Regions from separate parts of the Streptomyces sp. NBC_00212 genome, predicted to be linked through region 2. Evidence: riboswitches for the same ligand, from Rfam matches in the RefSeq annotation. Region 2 holds a riboswitch; the other holds the start of a gene.
What was found. A riboswitch is a leader RNA that binds a small molecule or an ion and turns the genes downstream of it on or off. The one in region 2 is predicted to bind cobalamin.
Positions count from the first base shown of each region.

Region 1 (7,588 bases), 790 kb from region 2:
GCGGGTACCAACTGCGGCGCGTCGGCGGGGTTCCCGCGCTGGACCTGGTGGTCGACGACGAAGCCATGTTCGTCCTCGGCCACCAGCGCGGTATAGCCGAACTGGGTGGGGTGCTGGGGCTTGCCCTTGCGGATCGGCCGGGCATCGGGGTCGGCCAACGAGACCAGCCGGTCGGGAATCGTGCGGATGCCGGCCAGCCGCAGTTTGGTCTGCTCCAGCAGACCCGGGTGCCAGCCACGGTCTCGGCCAGCTCGCCGACCAGGCCCCTGAGCCGTCCCGACGGCCGGTTGCCCAGCGCGCGGCGAGCGTTGCGTTCCACGGCGACCATGTCCCGCAGCGCCGCGCGGGCGATGGCGGCGACCTCACCGGTGAGCCGGTCGATCTCGCCCAGAGCCTTTCCGGTACGCCGCCGCAGGGTGCGCGAGATCTCCTTCAGACGACGGCCCGCCGACCGGCTGCGATCGCGGAATCGGGTACGCCGGGCCGCGCCGGCGGCCTTGATCCGGCCTACCAGCCGGCCCAGCCTGCGTACCCCGTGCGCCAGCAGGTCGGCGTCCGTGGGGTGGTCGATGTCGGCCTCGATCACCGTGGTATCGATCCGCAACTTGCGGCACCGCAGCAGCTTTTCCTCGACGAGCTTGCCCAGCAGTGCGGCGTTGAGTTGTTCGACGACCTGACCGCCACTGCGCCGGACAAGCTTGATCAAAGTGGTCGGATGCGGCACCGGCGACATCAGCGGGATTCGGCAGAACCGCCGCCAGCTCAGTGAGTCGGCCACCTCACGGCAGAGCGTCTCGTAGCCGAGCTGGTAACGATGCTTGAGGTACAGCAGCCGCAGCAACGTCTCGACCGGCACCGACGGCCGACCCAGCCGCTCGGCAAACACCGCCCGCCACGGAGCGATGAACCGCTCGTCATCCAAGAAAGCGTCAACCCTGGCAAGTTCGACGGGCAGCTGCCGCGCCTGCTCCGGCAGCACCTCCCACCACGCGTCCTGCACGCCCGCGACACGCAGCACCGCCACCACCCCCAGCCGGCCCGACCCAACCCCACTGTGACGGCCACGGGCAGCCCGCACCAGCTCTCCGCCCAAGTCACCCCACCGGAGGCCGCGACTTCTTCAGGGGCAAGTAGCTAGGGGGCGGCATGGCGGAGGTGTTGGGCGAGCAGCCCGTTGATGAGCAACTGCGGTACCGGTCAAGCTCGTTGGAGGCGGCGCGGCGGCGGCCGGTGACCTCCCGGACCATGGCGCGGCGGTTGCCTCAGCTCGTGCGGAAGGCGCTGGCGCTGGCCTGGCGGGTGGATCGGCGGGCCGTGCTCGTGCTGCTGTGCTGTCAGGCGCTCTCGGGGTTCTTCGAGGCGTTCGGGCTGCTCGCCACGACGCGTACGATCACCGCGCTGATCGCGAGCGGCGACATCGCGCACCGGATGCGCGACGCGCTGCCGTCGATCGCGGTGCTCGCCGGGGCGGCCGGGCTGCGGGCGCTGCTCGGGATCGTGGTGGTGAACATCTCCGGCCGGCTCTCGCCGCGGATCTCCCGCGAGGCCGAGATGCAGATGCTCGGGGCCGCCGTACAGGCCGAGTTGTCGGCGTACGACCAGCCCGGGTTCAACGACAAGCGCGAGGCGGCCGACCGGGGCGCCGAGGTCGCCCAGCAGCTCCTCACCGATTCGCAGGACCTCATGGCGTGCGTGGCCTCGCTGGTCGCGGCGGCCGGGGTCGTGACCGTGCTGCATCCCGCGCTGCTCCCCCTGCTCCTGCTCGCCGCGCTGCCGCAGGGCATCGCCGGGGTGAAGGCCGCGCGGGTGCACTACGAGGCGTCGCGGGCGATGAGCGCCGAGCGGCGCACGCTGAGTCTGCTGCGGTGGTTCGTGATCGACAAGGACACCGCCGATCAGCTGCGGTCCTGCACGATGGCGGACTTCCTGCTCGACCGGTACCGGGCGATCGGGCGGCGGGTGGACGCGGCGACCGACAAGGCCGTGCACCAGGGCGCCCGCTACTCCGTGCTCGGCTCGCTGGTGGGCGGGGTCGCGGCCGGGGTGGTGTGGGGCGCCCTCGCCTGGCTGCTCGGGTCGGGGCGGATGTCGGTGGCGTCCGCGGGCACCGCGGTGTTCGCGCTGCGCACGGTGGCCTCGTCGCTGCGCGGTGTCGTCGGGTACGGGACGCGGCTCTTCAGGACCGGGCTCTACCTCGACGACTGGGCCGAGTTCATCGAGGAGGCCGGCGGGCACCGGATGGCGCGCGGCAAAGTGGCGCCGCCCGCGCCGGAGGTCGTGCGGGCCGAGTCGTTGACGTACCGCTATCCCGGCAGCGAGCGGCCCGCCCTGGAGAAGGTGACGGTCGAGGTGCGCAAGGGCGAGGTGCTCGCGCTCGTCGGCGAGAACGGGTCCGGCAAGACCACCCTCAGCAAGCTGCTCACCGGGCTCTATCTGCCCAGCGAAGGGGCGGTGACGTGGGACGGGGTCGCGGTGGAGCGGTGCGATCCGCCGGCCCTGTGGCGGCAGACCGCGGTCGTGCCGCAGGACTTCGCGCACTGGCCGATGTCCGCGCGCGACAACATCACGCTGGGGCAGCCGCACGGGGGCGACGCGTCGGTACGCCGCGCGGCCGCCCACTCCGGCGCGGCGGAGGTCGTCGACGGGCTGCGCAGCGGGCTCGACACGCTGCTCGCGCGGGAGTGGTTCGGGGGTGTGGAGCTGTCCGGCGGGCAGTGGCAGCGGATCGCGATCGCGCGGGCCTTCCACCGTCCGGCCGGACTGCTGGTGATGGACGAGCCGACGAGCGCGCTCGACGAGCGCGCCGAGCACCGCATCTTCACCGGCCTGCGGACGGTCGCCCGCGACCGGGCGGTGGTCCTGGTGACCCACCGCCTCGCGAACGTCGCGGTCGCGGACCGCATCGTCGTCCTCGACCGGGGCCGGGTCATCCAGGAGGGCACCTTCGACCAACTCGTCGCCGCAGAAGGCCTGTTCAGGGAGTTGTGGACGCTGCAGAACGACCGGGCAGGAGTGCCGGGGCCGCGGGAGGGTGCGTGAACGGGCCCTCTCGGGCGGGGGCCGCACGGGGGTGCGCACAAGGGCAGCCCCTCACGCGCCCGAGCCCGCCGCCCATTTCTGCTCGACCTTGCCCAGCCGCCAGTACGCCAGCGCGGCCGCCCACACCACCACGAACAGGCCGACGATGACGAAGCCGACGTTGTCCAGGTCGAGGCCGGCGATCCAGCCGCTGACCGGGTCGGTGAGGTCGAGCTTCTCGTGCAGGACGCCGACCAGCTCGATGGTGCCGATGAAGAAGGCCACCGCGATCGACAGGCCGGTGATGGTGAGGTTGTAGTAGACCTTGCGGACCGGGTTCGAGAAGGCCCACTGATAGGCGAAGTTCATGAACGTGCCGTCGAGGGTGTCGAACAGGCTCATCCCGGCGGCGAACAGCAGCGGCAGGCACAGGATCGCGTACCAGGGCAGTCCGGCGGCGGCGCCCGTGCCGGCCATCACCATCAGGGTGACCTCGGTCGCGGTGTCGAAGCCGAGGCCGAAGAGGAAGCCGAGCGGGAACATCTGGCCGGGCCGCGAGATGGACTTGGTGAAGCGGCCCAGGATGCGGTTCATGAAGCCCCGCGAGTCCAGGTGCGCTTCGAGCTCCTTCTCGTCGTACGCACCCGCGCGCATTGCCCGGAACACCTTCAGGATGCCGAACAGGGCGACCAGGTTGAGCGCCGCAATGAGATAGAGGAAGGAACCGGAGGCCGTCGTTCCTACCACGCCCATCACCTGGTGGGTGGTGGAGTCCTCGTTCATCAGCGTGCCCGCGAGCTGGGCACCGCCCGCCACCAGCGCCGTGAGGACCACGACCACGCTGGAGTGGCCGAGCGCGAACCAGAAGCCCACGGACACCGGCCGCTTGCCGTCGGCCATCAGCTTGCGGGTGGTGTTGTCGATGGCCGCGATGTGGTCGGCGTCGAAGGCGTGCCGCATGCCGAGGGTGTACGCGGTGATGCCGAGGCCTATGCCGTACGTCTTGGTGCCGACCGCGTAGTGCTCGGGGGCCACGAGCAGGAACAGGACGCCGAAGGCGACGACATGGAGGGCGGCTATCACCGCGAGCAGGACGGCGGTGCGGACGGTGTCCTCGCGCCGCCAGTGGAAGGACGGCGCGGCGGGGGCGCCCGTCTCGGGGGACGTGCGAACGGGCAGGGTCATGCGGGTCACGCTCCAGCACCTCGTGGATCACTTCGTGAGATGCCGCGGCCGGTCTCCTGGCTGACGGGCGGGTGCCTTGGTCCCGGCCTTCCCGGGCAGGTGGATCCTGGCCAGTGGCGTCGCGAGGGGACGGCGGCTCCCCGGAACCCGGGGAACCCGATCACAGTGGCGAGGGCCGCTCCGGTTTCGCACCGGAATTCCCGAACACCACGGCGCCGTCACCCTAGACGCTGGGGAGTTGCCTGCCCAACCGCACCCCCGTGCGGGTATCGAAGATCACACGGGGCACGGGGGCTCGGCCCACCGGACGCCCCGGGGCGGACCCGGGTCACGTCTCCCGGCATCGCGGGGGCATGACCCGGGCCGTGGTGCGGGGCTCAGCGCCCGTCGTAGATCAGCGCGCGCACCATCCGGCAGGTCGTCTCCGACGGCGGGCGCACTCCGATGAGCGCGGCCACGGTGCGTATCTTGCGGTCGGGCGCCTGCTCCGGCCGGTACACCCCCGTGTCGAGCAGGGCGATGGCCAGGCGCATGGCCTTCAGACGCCGGTTGTGGGACTCGTACCACACGCGCGGACGCCCGGCGGGCAGCGGCACCTTGTGAAGAGGCTTGAGGGACAACTGTTTCGGGGCGTGCGAGGTGAGTACGGCAGCGGTCATGGGCATCCTCCTGGGCAGTCGGGAACCCTCACTTACTGACTCAATTTTACTGGGAGGCACTGACAATCGGCCCTGGCCAGCCGGGCTTTGGGGGGCGGATCGCGGGTAGCCTGGCGGCCATGGAGATCTGGATCAACCCGGCCTGTTCGAAGTGCCGCAGCGCGGTGGACCTGCTGGACGCGGAGGGCGCCGAGTACACGGTGCGCCGCTACCTCGAAGACGTGCCCTCGCCCGACGAGATCCGGGCCGTGCTCGACCGGCTCGGCCTCGAACCGTGGGACATCACGCGCACGCAGGAGGCCGCCGCGAAGGAGCTCGGCGTCAAGGACTGGCCGCGTGACGCGGACTCCCGCGAGCGCTGGGTTTCCGCGCTCGCCGAGCACCCCAAGCTGATCCAGCGGCCGATCATCACGGCGGACGACGGGACGGCGCTGGTGGCCCGGACCGACGAGGCCGTGCGCGACGCTCTGTCGCGGTAACGCGGGTCGGGCTAACCCCGGTCCAGCTGGGCCTCGGCGTCCGCCAGGAGCTCGGTCACCCGCGCCCCGAACCGTACGTCGCAAGGGTGTGGCACCCCAGTGCGGGCCGCTTCGAGGAGCGCGTCAAGCGCCGCGCCGAACGCGTCAAGCGCGCCGCCCCACCCCGGCATGACCGCCCGGCCCGCCTCACCCAGCACCGAGACCTCGACGCCCGCGGCCGCCGGGGGCGCCGTGAAGCTCAGGTCGGCGGTGCTGGAGGCGCCCGAGGCGTGACGCAGGATCAGGTGGGCGGTGTCGCCGGGGCCGGGTGCGGCCGTCAGCGCGGTCACCTCGCCGAGCACCCGGGTCAGCACGGCGAGCGCGTGCGGGCCGACGTCCCAGAGCGCGCCCTTCTCACCCCGCCAGGGCGAGGCGGCGTACGGGCCGCGCTCGGCGCCCGGAGTGAACAGCGACCCGTACCACTGGGCGCGGCCGCTGAACCAGCCGTCCACGGCGGCCTGTTGGGCCAGCCACGCGGCGGTCTCCTTCGCGAACCGCAGCGTGAAGAAGACGACGGAGGCGACCCGGGCTCGCTCGGCCGCGTCGGCCAGCTCGCGGGCGCCCGCCACGCTCGTCGCGACCGGCTTGTCCAGGAGCAGGTGGCAGCCCGCCCCGGCGGCCCGCATCGCCAGCGGCGCCTGGACGTCCGGCGGCAGCGCGAAGGCGACGGCGTCGCAGTCCGCGAACAGCGCGTCGGCGTCCTCGTACACCGCGACCCCGTGCTGCTCCGCGAGCGCGGCCGCTGCCTCGGGCCGCCGCCCCCACACACCTACGAAGTCGACGCCGGGGTGCGCGGCGAGCGCCGGGGCGTGCGTGGCGACGGCCCAGGGGCCGGTGCCGAGGAGGCCGATGCGGGTGGTGCCGGCGGTCTGGTTCATGGGGGTCAGTCTGCCGGGCACGAATTCCGGTGGCGGGGCGAGGGGGGTGGAATGTTACGTTTCCGGGGCCGGCCGCGGGACTCCGGCGCGACTTCCGGGACTTGCCTCTACAGCAAACATTTCGCTGCTCGCGCCCCCATTCCCCGGCCGGCTTCCACTTCACGCACGGGGGACCTCCATGGCTCAGGAGAGCTACGCCGACCTCGTGGCGGCCGAGGACGTACTGCTCTTCGTCAATGCCGCCGTCACCGCCACCGGGCAGCGCGAATTCCGCTCGGGCGCGGCCGAGCAGCGGCTCTCGCTCGACTTCCTCCACGCGTACGTGCGGGTCAACTACCGCAGGGTGTACGCCGCGGTGCTCGCCCTGGACATCAACGACCACAACGCGGCGCTGATCGTGCGCCACCTCCTGGAGAGCGCGGGCGAGGCGAGCGCCGAGGAGAAGCGCACCGAGGGGCAGCTGATCGCGGCCCGGCTCGCGGTGCTCCCGCCGCAGCGGGTGTACCGGCTGCTGCGCGCGCTGCGGGCGGCGAAGGTCAACAACCGGCGCACCCGCGCCATCTTCCGCGACTGGCTCGCGGCCCGCCCTGACCCGGCGTTCGACGCGGTGAAGTACCGCGGCGGCCTGAAGTCCGCGGCCCGGCACGCCCATCTCCCTTACGGTGGTGGGGAGTTGGGGGATTTCCTGTTCCGGCCCGGCCGCCGGCCCCGCTACGAGCACCCCCTGCTCGACGCCCACCGCCGCGCGCACTACGAGCAGGCCGCCCTGTACGAGCTGCCGTTCACCGTGGCCGAGGGGTTCGCGGCCCGGCACGGGGTGCCGCGCGAGGTGTTCCTGGAGCGGATCGCGCCCCGCACCACCCGCCTGGAGCGGCTGCGCATCCAGTCGCGGGCCGGGGCCGCGCCCGCCGACCTGGCCACCATGCCGCTGACCCGGCTCGCGCTGTACGTCCTCTCGCTCGGCCTCGACGAGCGGGCGCGGCGCCGGGCCGAGCTGACGGGCGCGCTGCGGGCCTCGGCGCTGCGCGCGGCCGGGCCGCACGCGGGCAGCTGGGGCCGCGTCTCGGCGGTGCTCGACGACAGCTACTCCTCCGGCGGCTCCGGCGAGAAGCGGCGCCGCCCGCTCGCGGTGGCCCTGGCCTGCCACTTCCTCCTGGCCGCGCTGGCCGGTGCGGGGGCGTACCGCGGCCGGTGGACCTCGGGCGGCACGGATCCGCTGCTGGTCCGGCCGTCCGGCGCGACCCCGCTCGGCTCGTGCGTCCTGGACGCGCTCGACGACTCCCCCGAGCGGCTCGTGATCGTCTCCGACGGCTGGGACAACGCGCCGCCG
Region 1 is NZ_CP108115.1:6,241,085-6,248,672, reverse strand. Features, by position in the region: partial or broken gene OHA17_RS28480 (ISNCY family transposase) at 1-1,018, opposite strand, end outside; gene OHA17_RS28475 (ABC transporter ATP-binding protein) at 1,147-3,039, shown strand; gene OHA17_RS28470 (HoxN/HupN/NixA family nickel/cobalt transporter) at 3,091-4,203, opposite strand; cobalamin riboswitch at 4,232-4,430, opposite strand; gene OHA17_RS28465 (hypothetical protein) at 4,581-4,862, opposite strand; gene OHA17_RS28460 (arsenate reductase family protein) at 4,982-5,341, shown strand; gene OHA17_RS28455 (Gfo/Idh/MocA family protein) at 5,353-6,258, opposite strand; gene OHA17_RS28450 (hypothetical protein) at 6,437-7,588, shown strand, end outside.
Region 1: linked by a shared signal. The riboswitch ahead of OHA17_RS28470 (HoxN/HupN/NixA family nickel/cobalt transporter) and the one ahead of OHA17_RS24975 (ABC transporter substrate-binding protein) in region 2 are both predicted to bind cobalamin.

Region 2 (7,588 bases):
CCACCGCGGACAGCTCGTGGGTGCGGCGCGCGCCCATCTCGATGAGCGGGCGCCCGCCGGCCGCGGCCGACATCCGCGAGGCCGCCGCCGCGATCGCCGAGTCGTGGTTGAGGATCGACAGGATCACGGTTTCGAGCAGCACGCACTCGGCGAAGGAGCCCTCGACGCGCAGGACCGGCGAGCCCGGGAAGTAGACCTCGCCCTCGGGGTAGCCCCAGATGTCACCGCTGAAGCGGTACGAGGAGAGCCAGTGCAGGGTGGGCTCGTCGACGATCCTGTTCTCGCGCAGGAAGCCGAGCACGCCCGCGTCGAAGCGGAAGTTCTCGACGGCGTCCAGGACGCGCCCGGTGCCGCCGACCACGCCGTACCGGCGGCCCTCGGGAAGGCGGCGGGTGAAGACCTCGAAGACCGAGCGCCGCCCGGCCGTGCCGGCCTTCAGCGCGGCCTGGAGCATCGTGAACTCGTACTGGTCGGTGAAGAGCGCGGTCGACGGCACGTCCACCGGCAGCCCGAGGTCCGGGGCATTCACAGCGAGCCACCTCGCACTTTCGTCCGGGCCGGGCACACGCCGGCCGGGGTTTGGGGATCGCCCCCGAAAGAGGGGGGCATGTGGGGGATGCTACCCCGAATACTCGTCACTCTGACGATTTCTAGGGGCCCGTTTGTGCGATGACCCGTTCCGGGTGGCAGCATGGAGGCCGTGGCTGTGATGTCCGGGGCGCCCCGGACCCCCGGCAGGCTGTGATTCCCGGGGGTCGGCCCCCGGACCCCCGGCAGAAGAGACGAAGGTCGCCCAGAGTCGTGAGTGTTGCCCCCGTAGAGATCGAACGCCCCGAGTCGGCGGAGTCGAGCCGGCCCGTCGCCGAACCCGACGTGCCCTGGGTGACGCTCGTGCACAACGACCCCGTCAACCTGATGAGCTACGTGCAGTACGTCTTCCAGTCCTACTTCGGCTACTCGAAGGACAAGGCCCACAAGCTGATGCTCGACGTGCACCACAAGGGACGGGCCGTGGTCTCCAGCGGCAGCCGCGAGGAGATGGAGCGGGACGTGCAGGCGATGCACGGCTACGGGCTCTGGGCGACGCTCACCCAGGACCGCGGCTGATGGCCGGGCACTTCGAGGCCCTGCCCCGCGGCGGCGCCGCCGTCGCGCTCGACGAGGTCGAGATCGCCATCCTGCGCTCGCTCGCCGTCCAGCTGCTCGAACTCTTCGGGCCCGGCGGCGAACCGGCCGAGGACGCGGACCCGCTGGCCGCCCTGTTCGCCGAGGGCCCGAGCGAGCCGCCCGCCGACCCCGCGCTCGCCCGCCTCTTCCCCGAGGCGTACGCGAGCGAGGAGAGCGATGAACTGCGCGCCAAATCAGCCGAGTTCAGGCGCTTCACCGAGAACGACCTGCGCGCGCGCAAGCGCACCGACGCCCTCGCGGTCGTGCACGGCCTCGACGCGCTGAGCCCGAAGGGCGACGGCGGAGCCGTCCTCAAGCTGACCGCCGAGGACTCCCAGCACTGGCTCGGCGCGCTCAACGACCTGCGCCTGACCATCGGCACCCGCCTGGAGATCACCGACGAGGACGAGAGCGGCGAGCTGTACCGACTGCCGGACGACGACCCGCGCAAGCCGATGGTGATGGCCTATTTGTGGCTGGGTGTGCTGCAGGAAACACTCATCGAAACGCTCATGCCCTGACCGATCGACCGGAAGATGACTGTTCGCTCAGCGGACGCTCAAATCCGTATAACGATCCTGTCACCACATCGACCTCCTTTGTCGTATTGCGGGATCTTTGTCCGCTTCTTCCTGTGGTGTGCAACACAGTGGCCGATAGGGATCACCCATAAGGCCGTGATAAATCTTCACGACCACCCGGGGACGCCACCCATGTACCCGGGGGCGCTTCGGCCGGCTGACCGCCGGTGGCACTCCATCCACATCCGGGGGGATCAGGACCTGATCCGTCGCTTCGTGACCGAAGCGCGCGGGTCGGCATGGAGAAAGGCGCACCACCATGACCTCAGCGCAGGTCGACAAGCACGACGACCGTCCTGCCGGCAATGAGGCCGCGGGGACCGACAGCGTCAACGGACCGAGCGAAGTCGCGGGCGAGGGATACCAGCGGGGCCTCGGGGCCCGGCAGATCCAGATGATCGCGATCGGCGGTGCCATCGGCACCGGCCTGTTCCTCGGCGCGGGCAAGGCCATCTCGAAGGCCGGCCCCAGCCTCATCCTGGCCTATGCCATCGCGGGCCTGGTCATCTTCTTCATCATGCGCGCCCTCGGCGAGCTGCTCATGTACCGCCCGGTGTCGGGCTCCTTCTCGGAGTACGCCCGGGAGTTCGTCGGCCCGTTCTGGGGCTTCGTCACCGGCTGGACGTACTGGCTCTTCTGGGTCGTCACCGGCATCACCGAGGTGACCGCGGCCGCCCAGTACATGTCCTTCTGGACCCATGGCAGCATCCCGCAATGGGCCTACGCGCTGATCTTCACGCTCATCCTGTACGCCGTGAACCTCATCTCCGTGAAGCTCTTCGGTGAGCTGGAGTTCTGGTTCTCCATGGTCAAGGTCACCGCGATCGTCGGCATGATCCTGATCTGCGCCGGCATCCTCACCGTCGGCTTCTCGGACGCCGCGGACACCGCCACCGTCGCCAACCTGTGGAACGACGGCGGGTTCTTCCCCAAGGGCATCGGCGGCACGCTGATGACCCTGCAGATCGTGATGTTCGCCTTCCTCGCCGTCGAGCTGGTCGGTGTGACCGCGGGCGAGTCCAAGGACCCCGAGAAGACCCTGCCCAAGGCCATCAACACCGTGCCGTGGCGCATCGCCGTCTTCTACATCGGCGCCCTGATCATGATCCTCTCGGTCGTCCCGTGGCACGAGTTCCAGCCGGGCGTCAGCCCCTTCGTCGCCGCCTTCCAGAAGATGGGCCTCGGCATCGGCGCCGGGATCGTCAACTTCGTCGTGCTGACCGCCGCGCTCTCCTCCTGCAACTCGGGCATGTACTCCACCGGCCGCATGCTGCGCGACCTCGCGCTCAACGGCCAGGGCCCGAAGGCCTTCACCAAGCTGACCAAGAGCGGCACCCCGCTGATCGGCACCACGGTCTCCGCGGCGCTCATGCTGGTCGGCGTGTGGATCAACTACGTGGCGCCCGGCAAGGCCTTCGACTACGTGGTCTCCTTCGCCACCATCTCCGGCATGTGGGCCTGGATCATGATCCTGGTCTGCCAGATCCGCTACCGCCGCCAGTCGGACGCCGGAGCCCTGCCGCAGTCCAGCTTCCGCGCCCCCGGCGCCCCGTACACCAGCTGGTTCGCGCTGCTCTTCATCTTCATGGTCATCGTGATGATGGGCATCGACAAGGACTCCCGCGTCTCGCTGTACTGCGCGCCGCTGTGGGCCCTGATCCTGGGCGTCTCCTACCTCGTCCTGAAGGCCAAGAACCCCGAGAACAAGGCCTTCGCCAAGCGCAGCTGATCCGCTGACCAGCAGGTTCTCACCATGCGGGCCGTCTCGTATCGCACCTCGATACGGGACGGCCTGTCTGCTTATCCTTGCCGACATGCTGACCATCACCCAGGCCCTGCACGACCAGCTCGTGGCGCACGCCCGCGCCGACCACCCCGACGAGGCGTGCGGTGTGGTCGCGGGCCCGGCGGGCACCGGCCGCGCCGAGCGCTTCATCCCGATGCTGAACGCGGCCCGCTCGCCCACGTTCTACGAGTTCGACTCGCAGGACCTCCTGAAGCTGTACCGCGAGATGGACGACCGCGACGAGGAGCCGGTGATCGTCTACCACTCGCACACCGCGACCGAGGCGTACCCGTCCCGCACGGACGTGACGTACGCCAACGAGCCGGGCGCGCACTACGTCCTGGTGTCGACGGCGGACACGGACGGGGCGGGGGAGTTCCAGTTCCGCTCGTACCGGATCGTGGACGGCGTGATCACGGAAGAAGACGTGAAGGTCGTCGAGGCGTACTGACGCGTACCGCCGCGCGCCGCCGCGTACGGACCGACACGTACTATCTGTACGCAATCTTGATTATTCGGGCGGCAGGACCCAGGAAGCCGGTGTGAATCCGGCACGGTCCCGCCACTGTGACCGGCCCCGTGGACACCCCGCGGCGCCGGAAGCCAGGAACTGACCTGCCGCCTTCTCCCGACGACAGGGGACGTGGAAATCCCCTTGGAGGAGCTCAGTCATGCTCTGGCGCCGCGCGGCCCTGGCCGCCGCCCTGCTGTTCCCGCTCGCCGCGTGCACGACACAGGCGCGGCCCGAGGCCCGGGGCGGCCCGGCCCCCGGCTTCCCGTACACGGTCACCAACTGCGGGGTGACGACGACGTTCACGGCGCCGCCGAAGCGGGCGGTGACGATGAACCAGCACGCCACGGAGGTGATGCTGGAGCTGGGCCTCGCCAAGTCCCTTGTCGGGACCGCCTACTTGGACGACAAGGTGCTGCCGAAGTACGCGGCGGACTACCACTCGGTCCCGGTCCTGGCCGCCGAGTACCCCTCGTACGAGAAGCTCCTGTCGGTCGCGCCCGACTACGTGTACGGCGGCTACGCAACCGCCTTCGCCGCGAACGAGGGCCGGGGCCGCGAGGCGCTCGCCAAGAGCGGCATCAAGTCCCGCCTGAACGTGGAGAACTGCCCCAAGGGCGCCTCGACGACGATGGACGAGGTGTACGAGGAGGTCCGCGAGGTCGGCCGGACGTTCGGGGTGCCCGAGCGGGCGGAGTCGTGGGTGAAGTCGGCCGAGGCCACGAACGCGAGGACGGCGGCGGCCCAGAAGGGGCGGGCGCCGGTCTCGGTCTTCGTCTACGACAGCGGGGACAAGACGGCGTTCACGGTGGGCGGCAAGGGCATCGGCAACGACATCGTGACGAGGGCGGGCGGCCGCAACGTCTTCGCGGACGACCTGAAGGACAAGTCCTTCGGCGACGCGAGCTGGGAAAACGTGGTGGCCCGCGGGCCGGAGCTGATCCTGATCCTGGACTACGGCGGCACGAGCGTGGCGGCCAAGAAGCAACGCCTGCGCGACGACCCGGCGCTGGCGTCCGTCCCGGCCGTCAAGAACAACCGCTTCGCGGTCCTGCCGCTGTCGGACATGGTGACGGGGGTCAGAGCACCGGACGCGGTGGCGAAGCTGGCGGGGCAGCTCCGCCCGGGGGCGGGGGAGTGAGCGGGGTGACCCCGCGTTGGCGGTACCCCCTCGTGCTCGGGGGGCTCACAGCCGTACTGGCTGCCGGCTTCATCGCCGGGCTCGCGCTCGGCTCGGTGCGGATACCGGCCCACCAAGTGCTCGGGATCGTCACCGGTTCGGCGGAGCCCGGCCCGTACCGGACCATCGTGCTCGACGTGCGGCTGCCCCGCGTCGTGCTCGGGGCCGTCACCGGGGCCGGGCTCGCCGTCATCGGGACCGTACTGCAGGCCCTCGTGCGCAACCCCCTCGCCGACCCCTTCCTGCTCGGGGTGTCCAGCGGGGCCTCCGCCGGCGCCGTCGCCGTGATCGTGCTCGGGGTGGGGGCCGGGGTGGCCACCACCGTCGCGCTGCCCGCCGCCGCCTTCGCGGGGGCGCTCGCAGCCCTGGTCCTCGTGTACGCACTGGCCAGGCGCGGCGGTTCCATGACGGGCGGCAGCCTGGTCCTCGCCGGGGTCGCCGTCTCGTACGTCCTGTCCGCGCTGACCAGCCTGATCCTGGTGACCTCGGCCAGCGCCGAACACGTAGCCGAAGTCCTGCACTGGACGCTCGGCGGACTCGGCGGCGCCCGCTGGGACATGCTCGCCCTGCCCGCCGTCGCCCTCGGCGTCGGCACCCTCGTCCTGATCGCCCTGGCCCGCCCCCTGGACCTGCTGCTCGTCGGCGAGGAGGGCGCCACCGTCCTCGGCCTCGACACCGGCCGCTTCCGCGCGGCCGTCTTCGTGCTGGCCTCCCTGCTCACCGGCATCCTCGTCGCGTACAGCGGAGCGATCGGCTTCGTCGGCCTGATGGTTCCGCACGCCGCCCGCATGGCCGTCGGCGCCGCCCACCGCACCCTGCTCCCGGTCGCGGCCCTCGGCGGCGCCGCCTTCCTGGTCCTGGCCGACCTCGCGGCCCGCACCGTCGCCGCCCCGCAGGACATCCCCGTCGGCGTGCTCACCGCGCTCACCGGCGGCCCGTTCTTCCTCTGGATGCTGCGCGGCCGCAGGGCCGGCGCGGAAGGCAGCCCCGCATGACGACCCTGCGCACCGAATCGCTCTCGTACACCACGCCCCAGGGCCGCGAACTGCTCTGTGGCATCACCCTGGACGCCGCCGAGGGCGAGACCGTCGCCCTGGTCGGCCCCAACGGCAGCGGCAAGACGACCCTGCTGCGCTGCGTCTACGGAACCCTGCGCCCCACCACCGGCCGCGTCCTGCTCGACGGCGCCGACCTGCACGCGATGCCGGTCAAGGCCCGCGCCCGCCGCATCGCGACGGTCCCGCAGGACGCCGACGCCGGCGGCATCGAGCTGACCGTCCGCGAGATCGTCGCCATGGGCCGCTCCCCGCACCACCGCTTCTGGGAGGCCGACACCGCCGCCGACGACACCCTCGTACGCGAGGCATTGGCCCGCGTCGGCATCGCGGACCTCGCCGCCCGCCCCTTCCCCTCCCTCTCCGGCGGCGAACGCCAGCGCGCCCTGGTCGCCCGGGCCCTCGTGCAGCAGCCGGACGTCGTCGTCCTGGACGAGCCGACCAACCACCTGGACATCCGCTACCAGCTCGAAGTCCTGTCCCTGGTAAGGGAGTTGGGCACGGTCAACCTGCTCGCCCTGCACGACCTGAACCTCGCCGCGTACTACTGCGACCGCATCTGCGTCCTGGCGGCCGGCCGCATCGTCGCCGCGGGCCCGCCCGCCGACGTCCTCACCGCGGAACTCCTGCGCGAGGTGTACGGAGTGAACGCCGAGGTGAGCCGCCACCCCGTTACCGGCGCGCCCACCGTCGTCTATCTGCCGCCCGCAAGGGCCGCGACCACACCCTGACCGCATCCTGAGCGGAATCCGTCCAGGATGCGAGATCACATTCCGGGAAGCGGACCGGGAATCTATACGATGACCCCATGGTTTCGAACGACGTGAGCGACAAGACGCCGAGCAGCGGCCCCGCCCTGCTGCTCGTGGCGCGGCTGCACGTCGACCTGTGCCGCCTCGCCAGCGCGATCTGTACGGCCCGCGCAGCCGCCGTCTGACGCCGCGCGCCCCCGCATCAACGCACCACCGCACGCCCGACGGCGTGCGGCGCGCGGACCCGAGCCCGAGCCGCGCCCACCTGCCTCTCCCTTTAGATCAGGAGCCCACGCCATGGCCATCGAGGTCCGCATCCCGACCATCCTCCGCACCTACACCGACGGCGCCAAGGCCGTCGAAGGCAGCGGCGCCACCCTCGCCGACCTGTTCAACGACCTCGACGCCCGGCACACCGGCATCCGCGAGCGCATCGTGGACGGCGACAACCTGCGCCGCTTCGTGAACGTGTACCTCAACGACGAGGACGTCCGCTTCCTCGACGGCATCAACACCGAACTGGCCGACGGCGACAACGTCACGATCCTGCCCGCCG
Region 2 is NZ_CP108115.1:5,447,043-5,454,630, forward strand. Features, by position in the region: gene OHA17_RS24950 (nicotinate phosphoribosyltransferase) at 1-529, opposite strand, end outside; gene clpS (ATP-dependent Clp protease adapter ClpS) at 802-1,107, shown strand; gene OHA17_RS24960 (DUF2017 domain-containing protein) at 1,107-1,688, shown strand; gene OHA17_RS24965 (amino acid permease) at 2,008-3,477, shown strand; gene OHA17_RS24970 (Mov34/MPN/PAD-1 family protein) at 3,563-3,985, shown strand; cobalamin riboswitch at 4,035-4,168, shown strand; gene OHA17_RS24975 (ABC transporter substrate-binding protein) at 4,206-5,186, shown strand; gene OHA17_RS24980 (FecCD family ABC transporter permease) at 5,192-6,220, shown strand; gene OHA17_RS24985 (ABC transporter ATP-binding protein) at 6,217-7,011, shown strand; gene OHA17_RS24990 (putative leader peptide) at 7,089-7,217, shown strand; gene OHA17_RS24995 (MoaD/ThiS family protein) at 7,330-7,588, shown strand, end outside.